One region of the Marinobacter nanhaiticus D15-8W genome, then DNA from elsewhere that is predicted to be linked to it. Evidence: predicted binding sites of a transcription regulator. Region 1 holds the regulator's gene; the other holds the start of a gene.
What was found. Region 1 encodes sigma-54, which starts transcription at its own class of promoters, with help from an activator protein. Its sites were predicted from a motif close to ANTGGCATNNANNTTGCTNT; they were not measured.

Region 1 (5,515 bases):
ATCAGGTTGATGCCCAGCCAGATGGCGCGGCGCTTGGTGGTTTTCATAACCGGCGCGAAGGTATCTTCGTCTTCGTCCAGACCCGCCATACTCATCAGCGAGTGGTCGGCGTCTTCGCGGATAACGTCGACCACGTCATCGATTGTAATACGCCCCAGTAGTTTGCCTTTCTCGCTCACCACCGGAGCGGAAATCAGATCGTAGCGTTCGAACAGCGTGGCAACCTGGGTATCTGACATGGTAACGGGAATGGGCTCGATATCGGTATCCATCACCTCCCGTACCGTTGCACTGGGACTGGATACCAGCATCTTGGTGATGGGCATGACACCGATGTATTCATCGCGGCGGTTGACCACGATCAGACTGTCGGTCATCGGCGGTAGCGACCGATGACGGCGTAGGTAACGCAGGACAACGTCGATGCTGAGGTCCGGACGTACCGTGATGGTGTCGGTGTTCATCAGGCCGCCGGCGGTGTCTTCCGGGTAAGAGAGTACTTCCTCTACCCGCTGTCGGTCCTGATCGTCCATGGTGTCGAGGACTTCCTGGATGACGGTGTCCGGCAGCTGCTGCAGCAGGTCGGCCAGGTCATCCGATTCGAAGTCCTCGATGATGGTAGCCAGTTCCTGGGCGTTCAGCTTGCTCAGGAAGTAGCTTCGGATATCGTCGCTCAGGTACTGGAGGACTTCCCCCTCCAGACTCTTGTCCACCAGGTTCCACAGCAGGGCGCGCTGGCGTGGCGGAGACGATTCTAAAAGATGGGCGATATCACTCGGACTCAGGCCGCCATTGAGAATCCTGGCGACCTGCTGCAGGGCGCCGCTATCCAGCGCTTCTCCAAGCGTACGGAGGCGCTGCCGGGCCTGGCTGTTTTCGAGTGCATCGGACATGAATCACCCACGAAATCGGGATAACGGCGGTGGGGATGGGAGCAAATAACTGGCTCCCCGGGGGTTACCGCTCAAGAAACTGATTTATTATAGCGGACTTACGTTGCAGACGTGAGAAATCAGTGTAGGTGAATTCCACCGACAGCCGCTGGGCTCCCTGGCCTGTCACCCGCCTTCGCCAAAATAGTCGTTGATCAGGTTTACGAGCGCATCCCTGGCCTGGTTCTCATCCGACCCATCAATTACCAGTTCGATCTGGGTTCCGCAACTTGCGGCCAGCATCATGACGGACATGATGCTCTTGCCATCCACTTCGCGGCCTTCTTTCGCAACCAGTACGCGACTTTCGAATTCCGATGCGGTGCTGACCAGCTTGGCCGCTGCCCTGGCGTGGAGGCCGAGTTTGTTGATGATAGTGATGGGCTCACGGATCATGTGGCGTCCTGAGCGGGCTTGGTTTGCAGGTGAGGAAGCTCGGTGTGACGAACCTGGACATTGCTGTAGTGACTTTCGAAGTAACTGCCGAGCTGTTCGCACATATAGACCGAGCGATGCTGGCCGCCGGTGCAGCCGATCGAGATGGTCATGTAGCTGCGGTTGCTTTCGCGGAAAGCGGGTAGCCAGGATTCGAGGAAGCGCTTGATATCATCCAGCATATGCTGTGTCGCCGGCTGCTGCTCAAGGAATGCCTTGACCTCGGGATCCACGCCGGTGAACCTGCGCAGGTTGGGGTCCCAGTAGGGGTTGGGGAGGCAGCGCACATCGAATACATAATCCGAATCTACTGGCACGCCGTGCTTGAAGCCGAAGGATTGGAACAGCAGCGCCAGTTCCTGTTCCCTTCGGCCGACAATCCGCTGCTTGACCATGTCTCGCAGCTCGTACATCGAGAGTTCGGTGGTGTCGATGTAGAGGTCGGCGAGGCGGGCCAGGGGCTCCAATAAACGTTTCTCGCCGGTGATCGCTTCACGTAGCGACGTACGATCATCGCTCAGCGGGTGTTTACGTCGGGTTGCATGGAAACGTTGTAACAACGCCTGGTCAGTCGCGTCGAGGAAGATGATCTCAACCTTGAGCTTGGCGTTCTGCAGACGTTCGTGCATGGATTCGAAGTTGGCAATCTCGCCTGCCAGGTTGCGGGCATCGATGCTCACCGCAATATTGCGCAACTTGCGTGGCGAGGCCTGGCTGGCTTCCTCGGTTAGCGGGAACAGCAGGCCAATGGGCAGGTTGTCGATGCAGTAGAAACCCAGGTCTTCCAGCACGTGGAGGGCCGTGCTCTTTCCGGAGCCTGAGCGACCGCTAACGATGATCAGTTTCATGGTGAGCCTTAATGCCCTGTCCGGATCCGGCGTCGCGACCGCCGCCTGTTTTACCGTTTAGTCCGACTGCGTCATGGCCTCATAGAGCTGGGTCGCGTTCTCGCACCGACGCAATCGCTCGCAGAAAGCGCGTTCATTGAATTTCTCGGCCAGCTGACTGAGCAGCTCAAGGTGCTCGCTCGTCGCCTCCTTGGGTACGATCAGCACGAAGAGCAGATCAACCGGTTGGTTGTCGATAGCGTCGAAGGCAACGCCTTCCTCAAGCGTCAACAGGGCGCCAATGACCTGGGTGCAGCCTTCGAGGCGACAGTGAGGGATAGCGATGCCTTGGCCAATACCGGTGCTGCCCAAGCGCTCGCGGGAAACCAGGTTGTTGAAGATCTGGGTTTCCTCGAGCTCTGGGTAGCGCCGAGCAATGTGCTCGGCGATCAGCTCCAGGATGCGCTTCTTGCTGGTGCCCGAGACACCGCAAAGGGTGAGCTCGGGTACCAGGATGGACTGGATGGTTAAAGGTGTTTCCGTCATGGATGGAATGCTTTTCCTTGATGAAACGGCTAGCGACTGGCCGCGCCGTGCATTCGATCGACCGTCTTCTCCTTGTGCTTCAGGATCTGCCGATCAAGCTTGTCTACAAGCGAATCAATCGCTGCATACATATCTTCGTCTTGAGCCTTTGCGTGAACCTCGCCGCCGACGACGTGGAGGGTGGCTTCGGCGGTATGGCGGAGCTTCACCACGGACAGGGTCACCTGACAGTTACTGATATGGTCGAAATGGCGTTCGAGTTTCTCGAACTTTTCTGACACATAGTCCTTCAGGGAGGGAGTCAATTCGACATGGTGACCTGACATATTGAGTTGCATAGGCTTCTCCTACTTGTCGACATGCCCGGAGGCCCGGAAGGTCTCCGGTGTTGAGCCCGTCGCGGACGGCGGACGCCAGAAATAATGCCCTCGCAGCCGCTCACTCATTGGAGCAGCAGTCCCTCATACCAGTCGTTTGCGTTCGTTGGACGGTGGAATGTGCATCGCTTCGCGATACTTCGCTACCGTCCTTCGGGCGACGTTGATGCCCTGATCGCCGAGCAAAGCGGCAATCTTGCTGTCGCTAAGCGGCTTCTTTGGTGTTTCTGCCGCTACCAGTTTCTTGATCATGGCACGGATTGCAGTGGACGAACACTCCCCGCCTTCGTTGGTACTGACATGACTCGAGAAGAAATATTTGAGCTCGAAAATGCCCCGTGGTGTGTGCATGTACTTCTGGGTCGTTACCCGGGATATCGTCGATTCGTGCATGCTCACCGCCTGGGCTATATCCGACAGGATCAGCGGCTTCATTGCTTCCTCGCCGTGATCCAGGAAGCCCTGCTGATGCTCGACGATACGGGTCGCTACCTTTAGCAGGGTTTCGTTGCGGCTCTGCAGACTCTTGATGAACCACTTGGCTTCCTGAAGCTGGTCGCGCAGGTAGGTGTTCTCTGCACTGTTGTCTGCCCGGCGGATCAGCGCCGCATAGCCGGCGTTAACCCGAATACGGGGCGCAATTTCCGGATTCAGTTCGACGCGCCAACGCCCCTTGGATTTGCTGACGACCACGTCCGGGACCACATAGTCGGGCTCGGCTTGGTCGAGGATGTCGCCCGGACGCGGATCCAGGGTCTGAATCAGCGCCAGAACCGCCTTCAGCTGTTCTTCGGTCAACCGGCTGCGACGCAGGAGTTGGGCGTAATCGCGGTTGCCCAGCAAGTTGATGTAATGACTTACTACCAGGCGGGCCTGGGGCAGCCAGGGCGTTTCTGCTGGGAACTGGTTGAGCTGGATCAGCAGGCATTCCTGCAGGTCCCGGGCAAAAACGCCGGGCGGGTCGAAGTGCTGCAGTCGGCGTAGCACCGCTTCAACCTCGTCCATTTCCAGCGGGTCCTCGTCGGTCTCGTCCAGCAGGCCGGTGTGGATGTCCTCAAGACTGGTGACCAGATAACCGCGCGTATCGACGGAATCCAGCAATGCATGCGCAATTGCCCGATCGCGATCGCTCATGGGTGTCAGGTTCAATTGCCAGAGTAGGTGGTCCTGCAGGGTTTCCGTCGGGGAATTACGCGACTCGAAGTCAGTGTCGTCTTCGTCGTCACCGCGGGACGCTGACGCTGGTGCAGACTGGTAGATATCGTCCCAGGCGGTATCGACCGGCAGATCGTCCGGGATGTCCTGCTCATTGTCGGCTGACCAGTCCTGATCGTCGCCGGATTCGTCCCAGTTACCGTCTTCCTGTTGCGAACGGGTGTCGTCCTGATCCTTTACTTCGGTGCCGTCGGCGTTGCTCTCGGAATCAGTCGAGTTGTCCGAGCCTTCTTCTTCCTCGGAGTTCTCGAGCATGGGGTTGGATTCAAGAGCCTGCTGGATCTCCTGTTGTAGATCCAGCGTCGACAGCTGCAGGAGGCGAATGGCCTGCTGCAATTGTGGTGTCATGGTGAGCTGCTGACCCAGCTTAAGCTGGAGCGAAGCTTTCATTACCATTGAATTAGTCCCGTCACCCTTTGGAGCTTTTCAGAGGCTCCGCGCTATCGGCGGTTAATTTTTTGCCGAACCAAGCCGCGCCCTCAATTATTAGGCATTGCATAGGGCATTGATATGGTTGCTGCAAAGTAGCGACCCGGTTCTACAAGCAAATTCTTTGCCGAAGTTTACTGCCATGGGTGTGCAGATGACAACGTTATGGCCGCCGGTGTTTGAGCCCGTGCCCGGGCGACCATGCTTTGAGTGTAGCGTTTTCACAGGAATATGCGCCAGTCCGGCTGTTTGCAGGATCAGGCAATTCGCGGCGCCGTCAATTCGCAACTCGACCTGTGAGCGCTTTTTTCTTTTCAGCCCCTCTTTCATCAGAACTTCTTTGTCAGAGGCTGATTTTTCAAGGACTGCGTTTTCAAATACTGGGCTTTTCAGCGCTACGTTCTTTTTCAATATCGCTGTTTGCATCAATCCAGTCGGTGTTACCAGTAATCCCAAAACGAATCTTATAAGCGAAATTCGTTCCCCAGGTAGACTTCCTTCACCTGCTGGTTGGCCAGGATATCGTCCGCATGTCCGGAGGCAATGATGTGCCCGCCACTGACGATATAGGCATTTTCGCAGATATCGAGGGTCTCACGCACGTTATGATCTGTAATCAGGACGCCGATGCCTTTGTCCCGCAAATGGCGAATGATCTGCTTGATGTCGCTGACAGAAATCGGATCCACCCCGGCGAAGGGTTCATCCAGCAGGATAAAGGCCGGCTCCATGGCCAATGCCCGGGCTATCTCCA
Region 2 (5,515 bases), 480 kb from region 1:
CCTGGCGCAGCCGGTCGGCCGCCTCTTCCAGCGCCTGGAGGATGTCCGAACGTTCGTTGCCACGGATCTTGTCCGAATCCAGGTACATGGCAAAACCGGCGTGTTCGTGCTCCAGGAAGCTGCGTTCGGTACCCAGGTCGCGGCGGAAGTCGACCACTTCATAGATGGGTACCGGACGCCCGAATCCTTTCACCGTAATCTCACCCTTATCCCGGCACATGATCTTGTCCTTGATCAGCGAGAAGGTTTCGTAGGAAATCAGGATCTCGCCGGGGTCGGCCAGCGATTCCAGGCGGCTGGCCAAGTTCACTTCCTTGCCGATGATGGTGTAATCCATCCGGTTCTCTGCCCCGAAATTGCCGACGGTCGTGTAGCCGGCACTGATGCCCATGCGGATTTCCAGCGGCGTCTTGATACCCTGGCTGCGCCATTTCTGGCGCATGATCTTCATGTGCTTGCGCATGTCGATCGCCATCGACACGCAAGCCAGCGCATCTTCCCGTGGGCCGCGGCTGGTGGGGTCGCCGAAGAAGATCATGATCGAGTCGCCAACGAACTTATCGATGGTACCGCCGTACTTGAGGGCAACCTGGGACATTTCGTTGAAGTAGTGATTGAGCAGCTCGGTCAGGGCCTCGGGTTCCATTTCCTCGGACAGTTGGGTAAACCCCTTGATATCCGAGAAAAAGATAGAAAGTTTCTTCCGCTGGGTCTCGAGCCGCACATCCCGTTCGCCGGTAAAGATCGACTGCCATACCTGCGGAGACAAGTACTTGGACAGTTTGTGGGAAAGGGCGATGGACTGTTCGCGCTGGTATTGGATCTGGGACTTTGCGGTCATCAGCGCACGGGCCTGCTGGTGGGCATAGAGCGCCGTGATACAGATGTAAAGCCCCGTCGACAATAGCGCGACCACGCTCAGCGGCAAGGGGGCCTGGAGTGAAGGTGCTATGCCATTGAGGGCAACGCCGACAGAGGCACCGATCGTCAGCCAGAGAATGCCGAACAGCCATTGCCGCATGCCGCCAACCAGCATGCAACTGAACATCAACATCATCATTACCGAGAGCGAAGGCATGGCGATAAGGCCGATCGTACCTACGAAGGCGCCACCAATCGCGCAATCGAGCAGCAGCATCTTGTGACGGATGCGTGCGGAATGCCTGAAAAAGGTTCGGCGGGTTAGGACATGGACTGTGTGAGGCCAGAGCAGCGCCCCGGGGATCAGCCAGATCAGCCACTCAGCAAAGGTATGGGTTTTGAGCCCGGTGAAGATGATCGCTGCCGCGCCGACATAGGCCAGCACGCGCCCGTTGTAATCGGGCATCGGCGGAATGACGACCGGTTTACTCTGGGAGTCCAGCGAGAGTGTTTTGCCACTGACCAGTGGTGCGTTCATCATTCTAAAACCGGATTCGCCCCGTCAGCATGTCCTTAAGCATGACCCAGTCGCCCATGAGGCTGTACAGCGGGTATTTGAACGTAGCTGGACGGTTCTTCTCGAACAGGAAATGCCCCAGCCAGGCAAAACCGTAGCCCACCACGGGCAGCAGGAGTAGGAAAGCCCATTGTGTGGTGACGATAGCGTAGAGCAGTATCGCTATGACCAGTATGCTGCCTGCGTAGTGCAGGCGACGGCAGGTCGGGTTGCTATGCTCCTTCAGGTAATACGGATAAAAGTCGGCAAAGCTGTTGAATTCACGGGTGTCTTGGGTCATGACTTTCCGCCGGCAACTTGTTGTTATAGTGTGCAGGGCATCGACTAACCTAAACCCGTACCGTCTGCTCGGGCCATACCCTGGATAAGGGTTTGTTACCCAGATGGTTTGGAAAAGGGTACATAGGCACGGATTGCTTCTCCGAGTAATTGCACATGCGCTCAGCCCTGAATGTGGCATAGGCAATTATACGGATACCCGTCAAGGTTAGCAGTAATACCGAACTGGCTCAATTGTAGCGCGATCTGCGGCGATCAGCCTGTATATCGTCATAACAACACCGGGATACGACATGAGTGAGATTATTAAATCGATTCTTAACCGCTCGTCCGAGCCCAAGCTCGCTGAACCGGCCCCGGACGCCGCGGTACTTGAGGAGGCTTTTGCCTGTGCGGCGAGGGCCCCCGATCATGCGTTACTTCGTCCATGGCGATACCTGGTAATCGAAGGTGAGGGGCTAGACGCGTTGGGCAGAGTGTTTGAACGTGCTGCGGATTCGTCCGATCCGTTGGCGCCCAAGGCGGAAAAGCTGCGGAAGATGCCCCATCGGGCGCCGATGATTATCATCGGAATTGCTCGCCATCAGGATCACCCGAAAGTGCCGGCCATCGAAGAAACGCTATCCACAGGGTGTGGAATGGCCTTCCTGATGCTGGCGCTTGAAGCCCGTGGTTTCTCAGCAATGTGGCGAACCGGGCCGGTCGCCTATCACCCGGCAGTCAGGGAAGGGCTTGGGCTGGAAGACAACGAATCGATCACCGGCTTCCTTTATGTGGGCACACCCACCGTCAATAAACCGACCATCAGTCCGGCGGAGCCGAAGGATTTCGTGGCACATTGGCCGTCCGCCTGAGCCGCTTTGCCCCTGCAACGCGGCAGGGGAAAGCCCTTGCCGCTTTTACCGCTTTCCATCCATCTCCATCCCGCCCGCCATACGCTTCCGTCCGCTCCAGCCCTTTAATCAGCGGGTTTTTTTCAACCTGGCATCACTGTTGCTTTAGCTCTCGCAAGTAGACGATTTCGGCAACTCCGCGGAGAGACGGTATGGCCATCAATTTCAACAATGCCCTGGGCGTGCACGAGCAGGCAGTGAATCTTAGGATTCAGCGGGCTGAAGTGCTGGCCAATAACCTGGCCAACGCGGATACCCCGGGGTTCAAGGCGCGGGACATCGATTTCCGCGCAGCCCTCGGTGCTGCCGAGGCGCAGTCCCAGGGACTGGCCATGACCCGGACCGACGATCAGCATATCGATACCGCTGCGGCCATGTCCGAACGCGCGGCGCTGATGTACCGCAATCCGCATCAGCCTTCGCTGGATGGCAATACTGTCGACGCCCAGCAGGAGCAGGCCCGCTTCATGCGCAACGCCATGGACTTCCAGGCCAGCTTCCAGTTTCTCAACAGCAAGTTTACCGGCCTGTCCAAGGCTATCACCGGTGAATAACGGTTTCGCAGGTAGAGGATAAGCAACATGTCACTCGGCAACATTTTTGATATCGCAGGCTCGGGCATGACCGCCCAGTCCCTGCGACTGAATACCACAGCGTCCAACATTGCCAATGCGGAAACCGCCAGTTCAAGCACCGATGAAACCTACCGTGCGCGCAAGCCGGTATTCGCCGCCATCCAGCAGGACATGATGAACCAGGACGGATTTGGTTCTGGCTGGGGACCGGGGAGTGCCGCCTCCGCCGGTGTACAGGTGGAAGGGGTCATTGAAAGCGATGCCCAACTGCAGATGCGTTATGAGCCCAATCACCCGGCCGCGAATGAGGACGGTTACGTGTATTACCCCAACGTCAATGTCGTCGAGGAAATGGCGGACATGATGTCCTCCTCACGCAGTTTCGAGATGAATGTGGATGTCATGAACACGGCCAAGTCGATGATGCAGCGCATCCTCACCCTGGGCCAGTCTTAAGCCGACTCAGTAAGGAGTAAACCATGAGCGCGATTACCGGCACGTCCGCCTCTGATGTACTGAGTCAGTACCAGATACAGAGCGAGCAGAATTCAGCCTCCAGCGAACTCGGCAAGAACGAGTTCATGGAGCTGATGCTGGCGCAGATGAAAAACCAGAACCCACTCGAACCCCAGGACAACGGCGACTTCATCGCCCAATTGGCGCAGTTCAGTTCGCTGGAAGAAATGCAGGGCCTGTCCGGCAGTGTCCAGGACGTGGTGGGTCAGTTCCGTTCCACCCAGGCGCTGCAGGCCTCCGCCATGGTGGGCCGGACCGTCATGGTTCCGTCCCAGACCGGCATACTAGGGGTCTCGGGTGAAGTAACCGGCGCCATTGAGGTACCGGCCACCACATCAAGCCTGCGCGTGGACATCATGAACTCCTCCGGCGAGTTGGTGCGTCAGCTTGACCTGGGTTCCGCCCAGTCCGGCCAGAAAGCCTTCAGCTGGGACGGAAAGGATGCCAGCGGCAACGATATGCCGGAGGGCACCTATCTGATCAAGGCGAATGCCAGTTATACCGGCGGAACCGAACAGCTCAGCACGATGGTCAGCGCCAATGTGGACAGCGTCTCATTGGGCACCAGCGGCGGTGTAACCCTTAATCTGGCAGGTATGGGATCGGTTGCCCTGTCAGACGTGCGGCAGATTAACTAACAGAATTAAAGGTGAGGTGAAGTATGGCGTTCAACATCGGTCTTAGCGGTCTACGCGCCGCGTCCGTGGATCTGGATGTCACCGGCAACAACATTGCCAATGCCAGCACGGTCGGTTTCAAGGGAAGCCGCGTTCAGTTTGGCGATCTCTATGCCAGTGGCTTCATGTCCGCCGGCAATAACCCGATCGGCGATGGCGTGCGTGTTCAGGAAGTGGCGCAGAAATTCGGCCAGGGTAATATCAGTTTTACCGACAATAACCTGGACCTGGCCATAAATGGCGATGGTTTCTTTATCCTGAACAACAATGGCGAGGTGCGATATTCCCGCGCCGGTCAGTTCGGTATCGACAAAGATGGTTTTGTGGTGAACAACCAGGGGATGCGGGTTCAGGGTTTCCAGGCAGACGAGGAAGGTAACCTGTCGGGTGTGCGGGGCGATCTGTTTATCGACAGCGACAACCTTGCGCCGCGGCGGACCACCAACATTGCTTCCGAACTGAATCTGGATTCCCGCGAAGCGGTCCTCGCCGAAAGCGGCACGCGTATTTCGACGCGTAGCTACGCGCCAGGCGCTTCCACGGGTGAACAGACGCTGACGTTGACCTATCCGGACGGCACGACACGCGACGTTGCAGTCGCGGCCGACAGCTCCGCACGGCAAATTGCCAACACGCTGAGCCAGGAAGAAGGCGTGAGCGCCTCTGCCAGAACCGAAGTGTTGCTGGATGGCACCTCAATCCAGGCGGACGACATCTTTACCCTGGAAGGCGTCGATTTCACCCTCCAGGACACCGATGCCAGCGGTAACCCGCTATCCAATGCCGAACGCCTGCAGCAACTGGCAGACGACATCAATGGCTCTTCCCTGAGCAGCATCAACGCCACGATCACATCCACTGGCGAGCTGCGCCTGATCTCCAGTCGCGGCGATACCCTGCGCATGAGCTATGAAGACGTGAATAGCGATGGCGGCGCCATGGCGTTCAGTAGCGGTGGCGCGTTATCCAACGACAGCACCAACCCGTCCACACAGGTCGGGCAGGTAAGCATTACGCTGGATCGCGATGTCCAGCTGGCCGCGACCCCGATGGCGCCATCCACAACCACCATACTCGACGGCGTAACGCCAACGGCGTTCACCAGCAACACGTTCGATCCGACGGACCAGCGTACCT

Region 2: flgB (flagellar basal body rod protein FlgB) is a predicted target of sigma-54. The motif match lies at 2,698-2,717, and genes of this name have one in related genera.

Annotation. Positions count from the first base shown of each region.
Region 1 is NZ_AP028878.1:1,904,301-1,909,815, forward strand. It holds gene mgtE (magnesium transporter) at 1-893, opposite strand, end outside; gene RE428_RS08570 (HPr family phosphocarrier protein) at 1,059-1,328, opposite strand; gene rapZ (RNase adapter RapZ) at 1,325-2,215, opposite strand; gene ptsN (PTS IIA-like nitrogen regulatory protein PtsN) at 2,273-2,740, opposite strand; gene hpf (ribosome hibernation-promoting factor, HPF/YfiA family) at 2,770-3,078, opposite strand; gene RE428_RS08590 (RNA polymerase factor sigma-54) at 3,202-4,722, opposite strand; gene RE428_RS08595 (hypothetical protein) at 4,819-5,187, opposite strand; gene lptB (LPS export ABC transporter ATP-binding protein) at 5,226-5,515, opposite strand, start outside.
Region 2 is NZ_AP028878.1:2,384,411-2,389,925, forward strand. It holds gene RE428_RS10685 (adenylate/guanylate cyclase domain-containing protein) at 1-1,402, opposite strand, end outside; gene RE428_RS10690 (Mpo1-like protein) at 1,404-1,718, opposite strand; gene RE428_RS10695 (nitroreductase family protein) at 2,011-2,571, shown strand; gene flgB (flagellar basal body rod protein FlgB) at 2,763-3,164, shown strand; gene flgC (flagellar basal body rod protein FlgC) at 3,192-3,641, shown strand; gene RE428_RS10710 (flagellar hook assembly protein FlgD) at 3,665-4,339, shown strand; gene RE428_RS10715 (flagellar hook protein FlgE) at 4,363-5,515, shown strand, end outside.